DNA from 3 places in the Cupriavidus sp. Met-2 genome. Region 3 is predicted to be linked to each of the others. Evidence: predicted binding sites of a transcription regulator. Region 3 holds the regulator's gene; each other region holds the start of a gene.
The links. The regulator FNR, encoded in region 3, switches genes on or off when oxygen is low (the NO sensors DNR and NnrR bind a similar motif). The targets are predictions, from matches to a motif close to TTGATNNNNATCAA.
Positions count from the first base shown of each region.

Region 1 (6,146 bases), on a different contig from region 3:
CTGGCACCGCTGCACCAGCCACACAACCTGACGGCGATCCGCGCGGTGCGGGCCGCCGCGCCCGACCTGTTGCAGGTGGCGTGCTTCGACACCGCGTTCCACGCCGGGCACGATCCGATGGCCCAGTTGATGGCGCTGCCCTACGAGTACTACGAGCAGGGCATCCGGCGTTTCGGCTTTCATGGGCTGTCCTACGCGTATATCGCGCGCCGGCTCAAGCAGGTGGCGCCCGACTTGGCCGAGGGCCGCGTGATCGTTGCCCACTTCGGCAATGGCGCGAGCCTGTGCGCGATGCGCGGCGGCAAGAGCGTGGAATCGACCATGGGCCTCACGGCGCTGGACGGCATGCCGATGGGCACGCGCTGCGGCACGATCGACCCCGGCGCGGTGCTGTGGCTGGCGGCGCAAGGGATGACGCCCGACGCAATCCAGGCGATGCTCTATGGGCAATCTGGCCTGAAGGGTATCTCCGGCGTCAGCAGCGACATGCGCGCACTGCTGGCCAGCGATACGCCGCGCGCGAAGCTGGCCGTGGACTTCTACGCCTATCGCGCCGCACAGGAAATCGGCAAGCTCGCGGTCACGCTGGGTGGCCTGGATGGACTGGTCTTCACGGCTGGTATCGGCGCCAACTCGCCGGACGTGCGCGCACGCGTCTGCGCGCACCTCACCGATCTCTTCGGCATCTCGCTGGATGCCGCGGCCAATGGCGACAACTGCCAGCGCATCAGCAGCGACACAAGCCGCGTGCCGGTGCTGGCGCTGCAGACGGACGAGGAAGGCATGATCGCCCTCTCGACCGCGAAGATCCTGCTAAACGGCGGCTAATCTTCGAGGTAGTGCCCGCGTAGTTGCCCCACATCGATGCGCAGGTCATCGGCAAGAAATTGCTCCACACTGCCGTAGGCCCGCGCAATCGCATCCATCGATGCTTCCAGGTATTCGGGCCGCACTTCGAGCAACGGCATGATGACGTCCGCGTCGACCCCGATCGGGGCCACGCGCGCCAGCACATCTTCGTTGAGGCGGCGATTCCAGTGATTGGATTCGAGGTAATTGGCAACGATTTCGTCCTGCGACACGCCAAGCGCCGATAGCAACAGCAACGACGCAAAGCCTGTGCGGTCCTTGCCTGCGGTGCAGTGATAGAACAGCGTGCGGCCGGCCTCGGCATGACGCAGGAACGCGCCGAACGCCTCGCGGTAGCGCACCGGAAAATCGCGGTACACATCGAGCATGAAGTCTCGCATCTGTGTGGGCGTGCTTGCACGCAGGCGCGGCACCAGCACATCCATCGCCATGCTGCCCTCCAGCACCGGCACCGCGAGCCAGTGAAAGCGCTCGCCGAAAGCGGCCTCGGCAGGCGACTTCTCGCCGGGAGACCGGAAATCGACAACGATATCCAGATCGAGCGAATGCAGGCGATCGAGATCGGCGGCCGAGGCCAGCGCGGGATTCGCGCTGCGATAGAGCTTGCCCGACCTGACGCGACGGCCGGATAAACCGGCCAGTCCGCCAAGGTCACGCGCGTTGGGGATCGTCTCCAGCCCCAGCGAGGGGCGTGTGTCGTGATTCATATTATTGGTCATTTCGCATAAGCGTGCGGTCAAGCACGCCTTCCAAAAACGTTCAGCATCGGCTTCAATTATTTCAGATCGCCGCATCGAAGGACAGGTGCCACGTACGGCTTCATGCTTCCGTGCCGCTCATACACCCATCCACGCGCAATCACACTCACTCGATCCGCACAAGGCCCCATTGCTGGCATCGAAGCCTGACATCACAGTGAGTTGATATCCAGCAATTGCGCCGTCACCAGCACCTTGGCACATCGGCCTTGGCTTCACATAATGAGCCCATGTCGGCCGCGGCGATCCTGCGATACGACGCGACTGGCAGGCTGATCCAACATAGGGATTCCACGATGCCTGAATCACAAGTACCTCCTGCCGCCTCCGGCGCCCCCACCGCCGCGACGGCCGTCGCGGCCGCGCCCAAGCTCAATATCCACTGGGGTCTGTATGCGGCCGTGGTCGTGCTGATCGCGGTGCTCCTGATACCGATGCCGGCTGACCTGCCTGTGGCCGGTCAGCGCATGCTGGCCATCCTGGCATTCGCGGTCGTGGTGTGGATTACCGAAGCGGTGACCTACGAGACCAGCGCCATCATGATCACGTCGCTGATGGCCGGCCTGATCGGCTTCGCGCCGATGGTCAATGACCCCAACACGCTATATGGCACATCGCGCGCGCTTGGCATGGCCCTGGCGGGCTTCTCGAACACCGCGCTGGCCCTCGTCGCCGCCGCGCTGTTCATCTCGGCGGCCATGACCGTGACCGGACTGGACCGGCGCATCGCGCTGGTCACCTTGTCGGCCATCGGCACCAGTACCCGACGCATCCTGATCGGCACGATCGCCGTCACGATCCTGCTCAGCCTGGTGGTGCCGAGCGCCACCGCGCGCAGCGCATGTACCGTGCCGATCATGATGGGCGTGATCGCCGCATTCGGCGTCGACAAGAAGTCGAACATCGCAGCCGGCATCATGATCATGGTCGCGCAAGCCACCAGCGTCTGGAACGTCGGTATCCAGACCGCCGCCGCACAGAACCTGCTGACCGCGGGCTTCATGGACAAGCTGCTCGGCGAACGCGTGACCTGGCTGCAATGGCTGATTGCCGGCGCTCCCTGGGCCATCGTGATGTCGATCGTGCTGTACTTCCTCGTGCGCTGGCTGCTTCCGCCTGAAACCGACGCAATTGCGGGCGGCAAGGAAGCCGTGCAGCGTGAGCTGGCCGCGCTGGGTCCGATGACGGGCCCGCAGAAGCGCCTGGCTGCCGTCGCCATCGGCCTGCTGCTGTTCTGGGCCACCGAGGGCAAGCTGCACAAGTTCGATACGGCGTCGATCACGTTCGTGGGCCTGGTGATCCTGATGCTGCCGCGCATCGGCGTGATGGACTGGAAGACGATGCAGCAACGCACGCCATGGGGCACGCTGATCGTGTTCGGCGTTGGTATCAGCCTGGGCACCGCGCTGCTGACCACGCAGGCCGGCCAATGGCTCGGGAAATTCGTCGTCACGCATTCCGGCCTGGCCAATCACGGCACGCTGCTGGTCTTTGCCGTGCTGGCGGCATTCCTGATCCTGATCCACCTCGGCTTTGCCAGCGCCACGGCACTGACCTCCGCGATGCTGCCGATCCTGATCTCGGTACTGCAAACCATACCCGGTGACATGAACAAGGTCGGCATGACGATGCTGCTCGGCTTCACGGTCAGCTTCGGCTTCATCCTGCCCATCAACGCACCGCAGAACATGGTCTGCCTCGGCACCGATACCTTCAACGGGCGACAGTTCGCGCGCATCGGCATCCCGACCACGATCATCGGGTATCTGCTGATGCTGCTGTTCGCGTCGACGTACTGGCGCTGGCTTGGCTGGATCTGACCGGCAAACATGCAACCTCGCCGCTGACACAAGCGCCCCCAAACCTTCGCCCCCAACGATGATGAAAATTACCCTAGACAGCGCGCGGCAGTTCGCGCGCAGCATCCTGGCGGCGCAGGGTGTGCCCGCCGATATCGCCGATGACGTGGCCGAGCACCTGGTGGAAGCCGATCGCAGCGGCTACGTCAGCCACGGCCTGTCGATCCTGCCGAACTACCGCCGTGCCATCGAGAGTGGCAACGTGAATCCCACCGGACGCGCTGCGTGCGTGCTCGACCGCGACATGCTGATGGTGTTCGACGGTAACGGCGGCTTTGGCCAGCACGTCGGCAAGACCGTGATGACGCGTGCCATCGAACGCGTGCGTCAGCACGGCCATTGCATCGTGACACTGCGCAAATCGCACCACCTTGGCCGCATGGGCCACTATGGCGAGATGGTGGCCAGCGCAGGCTTCGTGCTGTTGAGCTTCACCAACGTGATCAACCGGCCGCCCGTGGTCGCGCCCTTCGGCGGCCGCGTGCCACGGCTCACCACCAATCCGCTTTGCTTTGCCGGGCCGATGCCGAACGGGCGACCGCCGCTCGTCGTCGATATCGCCACCAGCGCCATCGCCATCAACAAGGCACGCGTGCTGGCGGAGAAAGGCGAGCCCGCGCCGGAGAACAGCATCATCGACGCCGAAGGCAACCCGACTACCGATGCGGGGGTCATGTTCGACGATCAACCGGGATCGCTGCTGCCGTTTGGCGCCCACAAGGGCTACGGTCTCGGCGTGGTGGCGGAACTGCTGGCCGGGGTGTTGTCCGGCGGTGGCACGATCCAGCCGGACAACCCGCGCGGCGGCGTGGCCACGAACAACCTGTTCGCGGTGCTGCTGAATCCCGAACTCGATCTCGGCATCAACTGGGAACGGGAGGAGGTAGAGGCCTTCGTGCGCTACCTCCACGACACGCCGCCTGCGCCAGGCTTCGACCAGGTGCAGTATCCGGGCGAGTACGAAGCCATGCATCGCGCCGCGGCGGCAACGCATCTGGAGATCAATCCGAAGATCTGGAGCCATCTGGCAGCGTTGGCGGGGGATCTCGGGGTGGATATGCCGGCGGCGTAGGCCATTGACGCACGCTTCGCACGGACCGGTGACAGGAGAGCATCAGAGATTTCCCAGACGCGATAGCCGCCAATGGCACAATACGCGCCATGCAACGTCTCTGGTCCGCCCTCGTCAAATTCGTTCTGCTCGCCATCATCGGGAGCGCCCTGCTGCTAGCCTTCGCCATCGTGATGGCGAATCGGCAGTTGCCGTCCCTCGACGCGCTGACGGCATTTCGCGATTCGCCCGGCTACGTGAAGATCGCGGATTTCCCGCACAACTTGCCCGAGGCCGTGGTCGCCATCGAAGACGACCGCTTCTACCTGCATGACGGCGTGGACTATGTGGGCGCAATGCGCGCCGGCATTGCCAATCTCTCCGACGATCTCTCGCAAGGCGCGTCGACGATCACGATGCAGGTGGCGCGTAACTTCTATCTGTCGCGCCAGAAGACCTACACGCGCAAGCTCTACGAAATCCTGCTGGCGTACCGGATCGAGAACGCACTGAGCAAGGATGAAATCCTGGAGATCTACCTGAACAAGATCTACCTAGGACAGGGCGCGTATGGCTTCGGCGAGGCTGCCGAAACCTATTTCGGCAAACCGGTCGACCGGCTCACGCTGGCCGAATGCGCGATGCTGGCCGGGCTGCCCAAGGCGCCATCCGCCAACAACCCGGTGGTCAATCCGCGCCGCGCTCGCCAGCGCCAGGCCTACATCCTGCTGCGGATGCTGGAACTGGGCCGCATCACGCGCGCCCAGTACGATGCCGCACTGCTCGAACCGCTGCGGCTCAAGTAGGCTCGCGCGTCACGCGGCCACCTGCGCCACCGCCACCTTGTCGCGATGACGCGCCACGGCAGCCTGCACGATCGGATCGAGCCCTTCCCCGCCTGTCGTGTCGATATGGGCCAGCAGCGCGCGCCGCATCCGTGGCTCCCAGAACCGCTTCAGATGGCTGGCGATATCCCCCAGCGCTTCATCTCGATCTGGCATCGCTTCGAAGAACGTGCCGATCTGATTGGCCATCTTGACCAGATTGTCGATATGCATGAAGGACCCTACGCAAGCTTGAGTCGTTGGGGGTGAGAGTAGGCGACCAGGGTGCCGCCGCGCACGAAACCGGCCAGCGTGACGCCCGCCGATTCGGCCAGACGCGCAGCCAGCCCCGTTGATCCGGACACCGCCGCCAGGATACCCGCGCCAATCGAGGCCGTCTTGAGCACCATCTCGTAGCTGGCGCGGCTGGTGACGATCACTGCGCCATGACTCACGTCCTCGCCGCCCCGCGCCAGCGCGCCGGCCAGTTTGTCGAGTGCGTTGTGGCGGCCCACGTCCTCGCGCACCAGCGATACGTCGCCATCCGCGCGCAACCACGCTGCCGCGTGCGTGGCACCGGTATCGCGCAGCAGCGCCTGCCGCTTGTGCAGCGCGGCGAAGGCATCATCGAACACCACGGGATCGAACACCGCAGTGCTATGCACCTTCCGCGGCGCGCGCATGACCTCCTCGAGCGATTCCGTGCCGCAGAGACCGCAACCGGTACGTCCCGCCAACGCCCTGCGCCGGCTCTTGAGCGTGACGAACGCAGCGCTGGCGATCT
Region 1 is NZ_JBBHZL010000001.1:451,939-458,084, reverse strand. It holds gene WD006_RS02180 (acetate/propionate family kinase) at 1-828, shown strand, start outside; gene WD006_RS02175 (tyrosine-protein phosphatase) at 825-1,577, opposite strand; gene WD006_RS02170 (DASS family sodium-coupled anion symporter) at 1,925-3,448, shown strand; gene WD006_RS02165 (Ldh family oxidoreductase) at 3,510-4,559, shown strand; gene WD006_RS02160 (transglycosylase domain-containing protein) at 4,649-5,344, shown strand; gene WD006_RS02155 (formate dehydrogenase subunit delta) at 5,354-5,596, opposite strand; gene fdhD (formate dehydrogenase accessory sulfurtransferase FdhD) at 5,605-6,146, opposite strand, start outside.
Region 1: the regulator FNR is predicted to act here: its motif matches at 1,791-1,804, upstream of WD006_RS02170 (DASS family sodium-coupled anion symporter).

Region 2 (6,146 bases), on a different contig from region 3:
AGCGCGTAGGCATCAGCGAACAGCCCGTTGGCGTGCAGTGGCGAGAAACGCGCGTCCAGCACGCGGCGGATCAGGTTCTCCGACCCCTTGCCGACGAAGCTGACAATGTCCTCCTGGGACATCGGCTCGACCGGGCCCAGGTTGGGATGCTTGTGCGCCAGGGCCAGCAGCATCGCGTTGACGGCGGCGTGAAAATCGCCAGCGGTGTCGACCATGGTGCCATCGAGGTCGACGATCACCGCCCGGATGGCGTGCCAGTCCGTGCGGCGCAGTATTTCGAGACTCATGCGCGTGACTTCCCTGCCTGATTACTTGCCAACCGTGGCCAATTCGGCCCGCAGCGCGCCGATGACGCCCTTGTAGCCGCCGTCGGCGTCCGGCTTGCCGAATACGGCGGAGCCCGCCACGAACGTATCCGCGCCCGCCGCGGCGATCTCGGCGATGTTGTCCACCTTCACGCCACCGTCCACTTCCAGCAGGATCCGGCGGCCCGTGCGCGCGGTGTACGCGTCGATGCGCTGGCGCACGGCGCGCAGCTTGTTCAGCGTCTCGGGAATGAAAGACTGGCCGCCGAATCCCGGGTTCACGGACATCAGCAGGATCACGTCCAGGCGGTCCATCACGTGGTCCAGGTAGTGCAACGGCGTGGCCGGGTTGAACACCAGGCCGGCCTGGCAGCCGTTGTCGCGGATCAGCGCGAGCGAGCGGTCGATATGGTCGCTGGCCTCGGGGTGGAATGTGATGATGTTGGCGCCGGCGCGGGCAAAGTCCGGGATGATGCGATCCACCGGACGTACCATCAGGTGCACGTCGATTGGGGCGGTGACGTGCGGGCGGATCGCCTCGCAGACCAGCGGCCCCACGGTCAGGTTGGGCACGTAGTGGTTGTCCATCACATCGAAATGGATCCAGTCCGCGCCGGCTTCGGTGACGCGGCGCACTTCCTCGCCCAGGCGGGCAAAGTCGGCGGACAGGATGGACGGGGCAATGCGGAAGGTGGGGCTGCTCATGATATTCGGGCGGGCTGAAGGCGGAATGGGCGGTATTTTACGCCGGTCGGGCCCCCGGAGTCGGGACGAACGCCTGGCCGGGCCGCTTGCCCCTGCCATGGCCTTGCCGCACAATGCGCAACACCCGGCCGCCGCGCGGCCTGCCGACCCTTCTTACCACGTCGATACATGAGCGAGTACGCATTTTCCGTGGCCGTGCGCACGCAGTACATGCCGGACCAATCGGACCCAGACCGTGGACGCTACGCGTTCGCCTACACCATCACGATCCACAACACCGGCGAAGTCGCCGCGCAGCTGATCTCGCGCCACTGGATCATCACCGACAGCGACAACTCGACGCAGGAAGTCTCGGGCCTGGGCGTGGTCGGCCATCAGCCGCTGCTCAAGCCGGGCGAGCACTTCGAGTATTCGAGCTGGGCGACGATCTCCACCCCGGTGGGATCGATGAAGGGCGATTATTTCTGCGTGGCCGAAGACGGCCACCGTTTCGAGGTGCCGATTCCCGAATTCGCGCTGGTGCTGCCCCGAATGCTGCACTGAACCGCCGCACGGCGGGAACTAGGCCTCGGGCGGCGTGTCTGCATCCGTCGAAGTCTGGTTGGCGCGGGACGGATGGTCCTGCGGCGCGCGCGTGGGGCGCGGATTCTTCTTGGCGGTGCTCATCGTCCAGACCACGATGAAGATCAGCAACAGCAGCGCCACGCCGGCTTCGGCGGCAAGTAGCAGGGTAGGGTGGTTTTCGAAGAACTGGCTCATCGCGAGGGGGTCAGTCGACGGATCGGGTTGAGATTGTAGGACATGCGCGGGTTTGTGGACTGTCTGACCGCCGGCCGTGTCCGCGAAGAATGGACAAGATGGCAAATCAGTATTCCCTGCGCGCCCCCCGCGCATCGTCGAGCAACACTTCCTGGCGCGGCTGGCTTGTCCTGACGGGCGCTGCCGCACTGCTGGCCGGCTGCATGAGCGGGCCGCCCCCGCGTATCGAAGGTCCGGGCGGCGTGCCGGGCGGGAAGGCGCCTGCTACCTCATCCGCGGCAGGCCGGTTGCAACCGGCGAGCTGGGCGGAAATCGGTGGCTGGAGCCAGGACGACGTGCGTGCCGCCTGGCCCGCGCTGCTGGCGAGCTGCCAGGCGCTGAAAAAGCGCGCCGACTGGAACCGCGTCTGCGCCGTCGGCCTGATGGTGGACGCCGGCGATCTCGAGGCGATGCGCGCGTACTTCGAAACCAACTTCCTGCCATACCGCGTGGTCAACGTCGATGGGACGGACAACGGGTTGATCACCGGGTACTACGAACCGATCCTGCACGGCTCCCGCACGCGTCAGGGTGCGTATCAGGTCCCGCTCTATCGCCGGCCGCCGCAACTCGGCAAGGGCATGTTGCCGCCGCGCGCCGAACTGCTGCAGAACCCGGCGATGCGTGGCAGCGAACTGGTCTGGGTGGATGATCCGGTCGAAGCCGCGTTCCTGCAGATCCAGGGCTCCGGCCGCATCCGCATGGCCGATGGCACGATGATGCGTGTCGGCTACGGCGGCACCAATGACCAGCCGTTCCGCTCATTCGGCAAATGGCTGCTCGACCGTGGCGAGATCACGCCGGCGCAGGCCACGATGCAGGGCATCAAGGCATGGGCGCGTGCCAACCCGGGACGCGTGGACGAAATGCTCAACGTCAATCCGCGCTTTGTGTTCTTCCGCGAATTGCCGCCCACCAACGAAGGACCGGTAGGCGCGCTGGGCGTGCCGCTTACGGCGGAACGCTCGATAGCAGTTGATCCCGCAACCATCCCGCTTGGCGTGCCGGTTTTCCTGTCGACCACACGGCCACTTTCCTCCGAACCGATTCAACGTCTGATGTTCGCGCAGGACACGGGCTCCGCCATCAAGGGTGGCGTGCGCGCGGACTTCTTCTGGGGCGCAGGCGACGCCGCCGGCGAGACCGCCGGCCGCATGAAGCAGGGTGGCAGGATGTGGGTCCTGATGCCGCGCAGCTGACGTCATGTTATCGGCGGGCTACATACAGCAATGCCCGCCGTCCGAGTTAGTTCCCTGACACGGAGCAGGGTTATTCTCCTGCCCCGTTCCCCGCGTTGACTCGTGTCAATCGCGATGCAGTTCTTCTTCCCCATGATTGGAACATCTGTCGCGCGCCGCGCTCCATGCACGGTGCCGCAGCACAGCATTCCCCACTCGCTAATGAAAAATCATGAAAGCGAAATCATGGATGTTCCCCGCACTGGCGGCCATGCCGCTCTTCTTCTGGAGTGCGCACGGTAGCGCCCAGACGGCGCCGACTCAGAATCCCGAGCCGAAGCTGACTGCGGAAGAATTCAACCACGCCAGGCAGATCTATTTCGAACGGTGCGCAGGCTGCCATGGCGTGCTGCGCAAGGGCGCCACGGGCAAACCGCTGACACCCGACATCACGCGTGCCCGTGGCACCGAATACTTGAAGACGTTCATCAAGTACGGCAGTCCGGCCGGTATGCCCAACTGGGGCACCTCGGGCGATCTCACCGATCCCGAGGTCGATCTGATGGCGCGCTACATCCAGCTCGATCCTCCGACACCGCCGGAATTCTCGCTGGCCGACATCGAAAAATCGCGCAAGGACATCGTGCCCGTGGCCAAGCGGCCAACGCGCAAGATGAACAACTACAACCTGCAGAACCTGTTCTCGGTCACGCTGCGCGATTCCGGTGAGGTGGCCCTGATCGACGGCGACAGCAAGCAGATCATCAATATCGTCAAGACCGGCTACGCGGTGCACATCTCGCGCATGTCGGCGTCCGGGCGCTACCTGTACGTGATCGGCCGCGATGCGCGTCTGAACCTGATCGACCTGTGGCTGCCCAAGCCGGACAACGTCGCGGAAGTAAAGATCGGTCTCGAGGCGCGTTCGGTGGAAACCTCGAAGTACAAGGGCTACGAAGACAAGTACGCCGTGGCCGGCTCGTACTGGCCGCCGCAGTACGTGATCATGGAAGGTGACACACTCAAGCCGCTGAAGGTAGTGTCCACACGCGGCATGACCGTCGACAACGAGTACCACCCCGAGCCGCGTGTCGCATCGATCGTTGCCAGCCATTTCCGTCCCGAGTTCGTCATCAACGCGAAGGAAACAGGCAAGATCCTGATGGTCGATTATTCGGATCTGAAGAACCTGAAGACCACCACGATCGATTCCGCCAAGTTCCTTCATGACGGTGGTTTCGACTCCACGGGTCGCTACTTCCTGGTGGCCGCGAACGCATCGAACAAGATCGCTGTCGTGGATACCAAGGAAGACAAGCTGGCCGCGCTGGTCGATGTCGGCAAGACCCCGCACCCGGGACGTGGCGCGAACTTCGTGCATCCGAAGTTCGGTCCGGTCTGGGCCACGAGCCATCTCGGCGACGAAACCATCAGCCTGATCGGCACCGATCCCATCAACCACAAGGCGCAGGCCTGGAAGGTGGTCGAAACGCTCAAGGGACAGGGCGGTGGCTCGCTGTTCATCAAGACCAATCCGAAGTCGCACAACCTGTGGGTGGATACGCCGCTCAATCCCGACGCGAAGCTGAACCAGAGCGTGGCGGTGTTCGATACGCAGAAGCTGGAAGACGGTTACAAGGTGCTGCCGATCGCCGAATGGGCGAACCTGAAGGGCGAAGGCGCGAAGCGTGTGGTGCAGGCCGAGTACAACCAGGCCGGTGATGAAGTCTGGTTCTCGGTCTGGGGTACCAAGGATGGCGAGTCCGCGCTGGTCGTGGTCGATGACAAGACCCGCAAGCTCAAGACCGTGATCAAGGACCCGCGTCTGATTACCCCGACGGGCAAGTTCAACGCGCACAACACACAACACGACGTCTATTGATCAGGGGAAGGAGAATTCGCATGCATCCGTCTACAGTTATCGCCGCCGTGGCACTTGCTGCCGCGCTGCCGGTTACCGCGTTTGCCAGCCAGGAACTTGCCACAAGCAAGAACTGCATGGCTTGCCACAGCGTCGACAAGAAGCTGGTCGGCCCCGCCTACAAGGACATCGCCGCGAAGTACAAAGGTGACAAGGCGGCTGCTGCGCAGCTTTCTCAAAGCATCCTGAAGGGAAGTAGCGGAAAGTGGGGCCCGATCCCGATGCCGCCCAATCAGGTCAGCGAGGCGGAAGCCAACACGTTGGCCAAGTGGGTGCTAAGCCTCTGATCCATGTTCCGACTCTCCCGCTTCATGGAGGCGCTGCGCGACGGGGGGTCGGTCCCCCCGCCGCGCCGTGCCAGTGGTCCCGTGGTGATCTGGAATCTGGTGCGGCGCTGCAATCTCAACTGCAAGCACTGTTATTCCACATCTGCCGATACGGATTTCAAGGGCGAGCTGTCGACCGGCGAAGTCATGGCCGTGCTCGACCAGCTCAAGGCGGCGCGCGTGCCCGCGCTGATCCTGTCCGGTGGCGAACCGCTGTTGCGGCCGGACCTGTACGAGATCGCCGCGCGTGCGCGCGAACTCGGATTTCATCTCTCCCTGTCGTCGAATGGTACGTTGCTCGACGCGGCACACGCTGCGCGGCTCGCTGCGGCAGGGTTCGACTATGTCGGCGTGAGCCTGGATGGCATCGAAGCCACACACGATCGCTTCCGCCGCATGAATGGCGCCTTTACCCAGGCGATAGCCGGGCTGCGCATCGCGCGCGAAGCAGGCCTGCGCGTGGGGGTGCGCATGACGCTGACCGAGGCCAACGCGGCCGAGCTGCCTTCCGTGGTGGCCCTGGCCGAGGCCGAAGGCATCGACAAGTTCTATCTGTCCCACTTCAACTACGCCGGGCGAGGCCGCAGCCATCGCAACGATGACGCGCGCCACGCGGGTACACGCGTGGCGGTCGAGTGGTTGTTCGAGCATGTCTGGGCGCGCGCGCAGCAGGGTAGCGCCGGGGATTTCGTCACGGGCAACAACGATGCCGATGGCGTGTTCCTGCTGTACTGGATTGCGCGTCAATGGCCCGAGCGCGTTGCAGACATGCGAGAGCGACTGGTCAACTGGGGCGGCAATGCCACGGGTGTCGGTGTGGCCAATATCGACAACCTCGGCAATGTCCACCCGGACACGATGTGGTGGCAACTCTCTCTTGGCAACGTGCGCGAGCGCCCGTTCGGCGAGATCT
Region 2 is NZ_JBBHZL010000013.1:10,402-16,547, reverse strand. It holds gene gph (phosphoglycolate phosphatase) at 1-287, opposite strand, end outside; gene rpe (ribulose-phosphate 3-epimerase) at 309-1,010, opposite strand; gene apaG (Co2+/Mg2+ efflux protein ApaG) at 1,179-1,553, shown strand; gene WD006_RS23635 (hypothetical protein) at 1,572-1,769, opposite strand; gene mltA (murein transglycosylase A) at 1,868-3,007, shown strand; gene WD006_RS23625 (nitrite reductase) at 3,219-4,868, shown strand; gene WD006_RS23620 (c-type cytochrome) at 4,889-5,194, shown strand; gene nirJ (heme d1 biosynthesis radical SAM protein NirJ) at 5,198-6,146, shown strand, end outside.
Region 2: the regulator FNR is predicted to act here: its motif matches at 3,103-3,116, upstream of WD006_RS23625 (nitrite reductase).

Region 3 (6,146 bases):
ACGCAGTTGCCCACCAACGACATCCAGGCACGCATGCACGCGCTGAAGCGTCTGGGTGTGCCGTACAAGGACGAAGAGATTGCCCGTGCGCCTGAAGAGTTGGCGGGCAAGACGGAAGAAGATGCGCTGGTGGCGTATCTGCAGGGACTTGGCCTGAATCGCCGCAATGTGCGCGTTGACTCGGCGGCGGCTCCGGCGCCGGCGAAGGAGTGATGCCATGGCGATCGTGACCGCAATTGCAACCGTCGTGTCGATGCTGACGTTCATTGGCATCTGCTGGTGGGCATGGTCGGGCGGCCGCCAGGCCGCCAATCAGGAATCGGCGATGTTGCCGTTTGCCCTGCCTGACGAAAACACAACTACAAGCCGGAACCCACAGCCATGAGCGATTTCATTTCCGATTTCTGGAGTTATTACATCGCGGCCATCGCGCTCATCGGGATCGTCTGGTGTGTCTGGCTGCTGTTCTCCCAACGCAAGATGCCGAAAGGTGTCAGCACCACTGATGACACCGGTCATGTCTGGGATGGTGACCTGCGCGAATTGAACAATCCGCTGCCACGTTGGTGGATGTGGATGTTCCTGCTGGCCTGCATCTTCGGTCTTGGTTACTTGGCGCTGTATCCGGGTCTGGGATCGTACGCCGGTATGCTCAAGTTCTCGACGCAGGGCGAGCTTGCCGCTCACCGCGAAGCGGCCGAGAAAACGCAGCACCAGATCTACGCCAAGTATCTGAACATGGATATCAAGCAGGTGGCGGCGGATCCTGACGCGCGCGAGATCGGCCAGCGGTTGTTCCTGAACTACTGCGCGCAGTGCCATGGTTCGGATGCGCGTGGCAGCCGAGGCTTCCCCAACCTGACCGACAACGATTGGCTCTACGGTGGCGAGCCGGAGACGATCCAACAGACGATCACCAAGGGCCGCAATGGCGTGATGCCGTCGTTTGCGAGCACGATCGATGCGAAGCAGGCGGGCGATACCGCGCAGTACGTGCGTTCGCTGTCTGGTCTGTCCTCGGATCCGATTCGTGCATCGCGTGGCGAAAGCACCTTCAAGTCGACCTGCGCGGCCTGCCACGGCGCCAACGGCAAGGGCAACCAGGCACTCGGCGCGCCGAACCTGACCGACAACACGTGGTTGTACGGCAGCTCGGAAGCGACGATCGTCGACGCGATCCTGAAGGGACATAACGGTCATATGCCGGCGCATGAGGAGATTCTGACGCCCGAGCGCATCCGCATGCTGACCGCATATGTGTGGGGACTCTCGAATACGGGAGGCGCTGCAAAATGACTAACTGCCCCGGGGCCGGGCGGAGTGCCGCCCACCGGGGCGTGAGGGCAACACGATGAGCGCGCCCCTTAACGCCCCCGATCACTCGGACGATCACGCCTCGAACGATCCGTCTGCAAGCCAGTCGTCGAGCGATCGTAACGGCAACACTTGGCGTCCCGCGCCGCCCCCCAAGGGCGCAGAGACCACCGAGGAAGCGCTGTACGAGGTCCGCCGCAAGATCTATCCGCGCTCGACCTCTGGCGCGTTTTCGAGCTGGCGCGTGTGGCTGGTCATCCTGACGCAGTTGATTTACTACGGGACCCCCTGGCTAAAGTGGAATGATCGCCAGGCCGTGCTGTTCGATCTCGGCGCGCGCAAGTTCTACATCTTCGGTCTCGTGCTGTGGCCGCAGGATGTGATCTATCTTGCCGTGCTGCTGGTCATTTCTGCGCTATCGCTATTCCTGTTCACAGCCATCGCCGGACGCCTGTTCTGCGGCTACGCCTGTCCCCAAACGGTCTACACAGAGATATTCATGTGGATCGAGCGACATGTCGAAGGGGATCGCATCGCGCGGATCCGACTCGACGGCGATCCCTGGAGCCTGCGCAAGCTGCGAATCAAGGCGACCAAGCATGTGCTCTGGGTGCTGATCGCACTGTGGACGGGCTTCACGTTTATTGGATATTTCGCGCCGATTCGGGAGCTTGGTAGCGAGGTCCTGCATTTTACGCTCGGACCCTGGCAGAGTTTCTGGATGCTGTTCTACGCGTTTGCGACCTGGGGCAACGCCGGATTCATGCGCGAGCAGGTGTGCAAGTACATGTGCCCCTATGCGCGCTTCCAGAGCGTGATGGTCGACCGCGATACCTATGTCGTGACCTATGACGTGGGTCGTGGGGAGCCGCGTGGTAGCCGTTCCCGCAAGACCGATCGCCATGCCGCTGGCATTGGCGATTGCGTGAATTGCAGTATCTGCGTGCAGGTGTGTCCGACCGGTATCGATATTCGCGATGGCCTCCAGTACGAGTGCATCGGTTGCGGTGCCTGTATCGACGCGTGCAATCTGGTCATGGACAAGATGGAGTACCCGCGCGGACTGATCCGATACACGTCGGAAAATGCGATGCGCAAGTCCCTGTCGACATCCGACGCGCGCAAGCGGCTGCTGCGACCACGCACGATCATCTATACGCTGATCTGGTTGGTTCTGGCGGCGGGCTTCGTCGCGTCGCTGGCAGTGCGGTCGCCGATCAAGGTCGACATCATTCGGGATCGCGGCGCGCTGGGCCGGGAAGTGGAGGGGCGCTGGATCGAGAACGTCTATCGGCTCCAGGTGATCAACACCACGGAAGCGCCGATGCGGATTCGCGTGGAGGCTGAGGGCGACGACCTGACTGGACTGACGGTCGAGTATGACAAGTCCGCCGAGGCCATGCAGCCAACGTCCAACCGGTTGTTGCCGATTCGCATCCGCGTGCCGATCGACGATGCCAAGGAAGGCACGCACAAGATCAACGTAACGGTGACGGCGGAGGGCGAGGACGGCCGAGACGCGCATATCAGGCAATCCACGAGTTTCATTGTTCCCCGCAATCTGTGATGCTGAGGGCGAAATGGCAGCAAACAAGGAGAGCGCAATGACATCCCAACAGTCCAAGCCCTGGTACAGGGAACCGTGGCCGTGGCTTTTGATGAGCGGTCCGTTGCTTGCAATTATTGGCTGCGGCGTGACCATCTGGCTCGCCAACACGCATCCGGATTTGCCGGTTTCCGGCGTGGAGCGTCATGGTCTGGTCGTAGAGAAAACGGGGGCGGAGCATGTAACGTCGCCGGCTGCGAGGCGCCCATGAGACTCCGCTGGCTGATGTGGGTACTTTGGCCGGCGTTTCTGATGGGCGGAGCGGCCACCGCCACCGTATTTTCGGTCGTTGATCCGGGCGATCTCACGTTCTTCGGGCACCAGGTGGAAGCGTCTCGTGAGGCGGTCTACACGATTGGCTTCCTGGTGGCGTGGTTGTTTTGCGCGTTGTCCAGCGGGCTGACGCTATACACCATGCCAACCAAGCTCGAGGAGACCGACGAACTCGAGTAATGGATCGAGTGCTGGTAGAAAGCAGAACGGCCGCACCGGGAACTGAATTCCAGGTGCGGCCGTTTTCCTGGCTAGGACGTTCGTTAGCAGTTTCGGCTATAGACCTGCCTGATGCCTTCCATGTCCACGAGTTTCACGTGTCGTTGGCGAATCTGAATCAGGCCGGCTTCGGCGAATCGAGAGAAGAGCCGACTCACGGTTTCGAGCTTGAGGCCAAGGTAGCTGCCGATTTCTTCGCGGCTCATCCGCAGCACGAACTCGCTCGACGAGTAGCCGCGCATCGACAGGCGCTCCGACATGTTGACGAGAAATGCTGCCAGGCGCTCTTCGGCACGCATCGAGCCAAGAGTGATCAGCATGATCTGGTCCTGCGAGATTTCCTTGCTCATCAGTCGCAGGAACTGTTGCTGGAGCGACGGCAAGGTGCCGGACAGCGATTGCAGGTCATCGAATCGTACGACGCAGACCTCGGTGTCCTCGAGTGCAGTGGCATCGGATGCATGCTGCATCTCGCCGAGGCCGTCGAGTCCGACGACTTCACCGGGTAAATGGAAGCCGGTGATTTGCGTGCGTCCGTCCTCCATGGTCACGTGGGTCTTCAATGTGCCAAAGCGGATCGCATAGACTGCGGTAAGTGGCTCGCCCATGCGATAGAGCGTTTCGCCCTTGTGAACACGAACGCGTTCCTGTACGAGCGTGTCCATCTTTGCGAGGTCCTGTTGCGACATGCCCACGGGAAGGCAAAGCTGGCCCATGGCGCAAGTGGAGCAACGTGGAGACATCTCGGTGACGGGAATGGAGGTAAGCAATTGATGGTGCTCGCATGAATGCGCTTGCGATGGAGGCGCGATGCAGGCATTTTACAGCTTGATGTGACGCAGAAGCGAGGAACAGTTGCCATTTGGTGTGCTATTCAGTGTCTTTACACTTGCATTGCTTGGCGGCGTGCATTGCGCAGCCATGTGTGGAGGAATTGCCATTGCCGTCGAGCAACGGCAGTCCGGGGCGGCTGTCGCGGTCGTTAACGTCGTGCATCGTTCGCGGTTGCACTGGTGGCTGGAACTACTGGTTATGCACGCCGGGCGTCTCACGACCTATGTGCTGCTTGGGGCACTGATGGGGGCGGTGGGCGCGACAGTCTGGAAGCAGGATTACCTGCCAGTGCAGCGCTGGCTCTACGGTGCAGGCAGCCTGTTGCTTGTTCTGACCGGGGTGTGGTTGTTGCGGGGCCGCGTCATGCGGGCAGCGTGGCTCGAACGGCTGGCGGCGCGGGCGGCCTCGTATGTCGTTCAGGGCATCGCGTCGCTGGGTATGCAGATGCCGCTTCGCTTGCGTCGGCACGCGCCCATCATGCGGCGCTATGGGATGGGGTTGGCCTGGGGGCTGGTGCCTTGCGGTATGGTGTACGGCGCACTTGCGCTCGCCTTGTTGGCTGGTAATGCGCCTTCTGGGGCACTTGTCATGGCGGCCTTTGGCATCGGGACGCTGCCGAACCTGCTGGTGATCTCGGGTTTGTCGGGCTACCTGCGGCAACTGTCGCGCCGCCCCAGCGTGCGAGTGGGCGCCGCGCTTATTGTGATCGGTTTTGGGGCGCTGGGTGTCGCACGCGCCGTCTGGCTGCCCGATACGCTGGCCAATCACGGCTTCTGCGTCGTGTTCTAGACTTTTTTGCTGGTTGCAGGGCGGGGCTGGAATGCCATACAATCGCGAAACCACGGTATCGCGCTCCGATGCGCTCGTGGCGTCGCCGGGGCTGCATTCCCGATCTGGGGTGTGTGCCCAGGGGGTCTGGGCAGGTCTGGCTTGCCAGGATCGTCCCCACAGTTCATCCGGTTCACAAGATCTGGTTCCAAAGTCCGATGGGGCTGTGTGGAGAGGTGGCGCCGGTGCCAGGCGAAGTTGCCTGGGCCGATATCGATTGTTTCTTGCCGCCTTGGCGATCTGATTGTCCAGGTGAATGTCCACCCCAAAAGGGAGAGGGTGCGACGCAAGAGGTCCGTTGACTGGCGCAGTCTGTCAGCCCCGGACGATCTCCTGCCGGAACGACCCGGCAATTCGATGCAAAGAAAATGAGGTGCACGGCTGCGCTGCGAAAAGCTGCGAGTTAGCTGCGCGATGAGATGGCGGTGGCTTAGGCCTCGCTGTATCTGCAATCTCCAGTGCTTCAGGATTCGTCCAGAAGCAGGTGCAAAGACAGGCTGCACACAATCACATGAATACCCAAGAGGCGAAGATCGTCCTCGAGACCGCGCTGATCTGTGCGCAGGAGCCGTTGCGCGTTGGTGATCTGCGACGGTTGTTCGCCGACGACGTCGGTGCCGACACCATCCGGGTTCTACTCGAAGAGCTGCGCAACGACTGGCAGCAGCGCGGGGTGGAGCTCGTGGCCCTGGCCAGCGGTTGGCGGTTCCAGAGCCGTCCCGAGATGCGCGAGTTTCTTGACCGACTCAATCCGGAAAAGCCGCCGAAGTACTCGCGTGCCGTGATGGAAACGCTAGCGATCATCGCGTATCGCCAGCCGGTGACGCGCGGTGACATCGAAGAGATCCGGGGCGTGACGGTCAGCACGGAAGTGGTCAAGAAGCTTGAGGATCGGGACTGGATCGAAGTCATCGGTCACCGGGACGTGCCTGGCCGCCCCGCGTTGTACGCAACGACCAAGGCATTCCTGGATGACCTCGGTCTGCGCTCGCTGGATGAGTTACCGCCGCTCGAGGATGCCCAGGCCCAGGCCCAGGCGGCACTGCTGGATCAGCAGGCCATCGATTTCGAG
Region 3 is NZ_JBBHZL010000002.1:318,572-324,717, reverse strand. It holds gene ccoO (cytochrome-c oxidase, cbb3-type subunit II) at 1-213, shown strand, start outside; gene WD006_RS06760 (cbb3-type cytochrome oxidase subunit 3) at 218-385, shown strand; gene ccoP (cytochrome-c oxidase, cbb3-type subunit III) at 382-1,296, shown strand; gene ccoG (cytochrome c oxidase accessory protein CcoG) at 1,352-2,881, shown strand; gene WD006_RS06745 (membrane protein) at 2,895-3,131, shown strand; gene WD006_RS06740 (hypothetical protein) at 3,128-3,373, shown strand; gene fnr (fumarate/nitrate reduction transcriptional regulator Fnr) at 3,457-4,182, opposite strand; gene WD006_RS06730 (sulfite exporter TauE/SafE family protein) at 4,268-5,035, shown strand; gene scpB (SMC-Scp complex subunit ScpB) at 5,586-6,146, shown strand, end outside.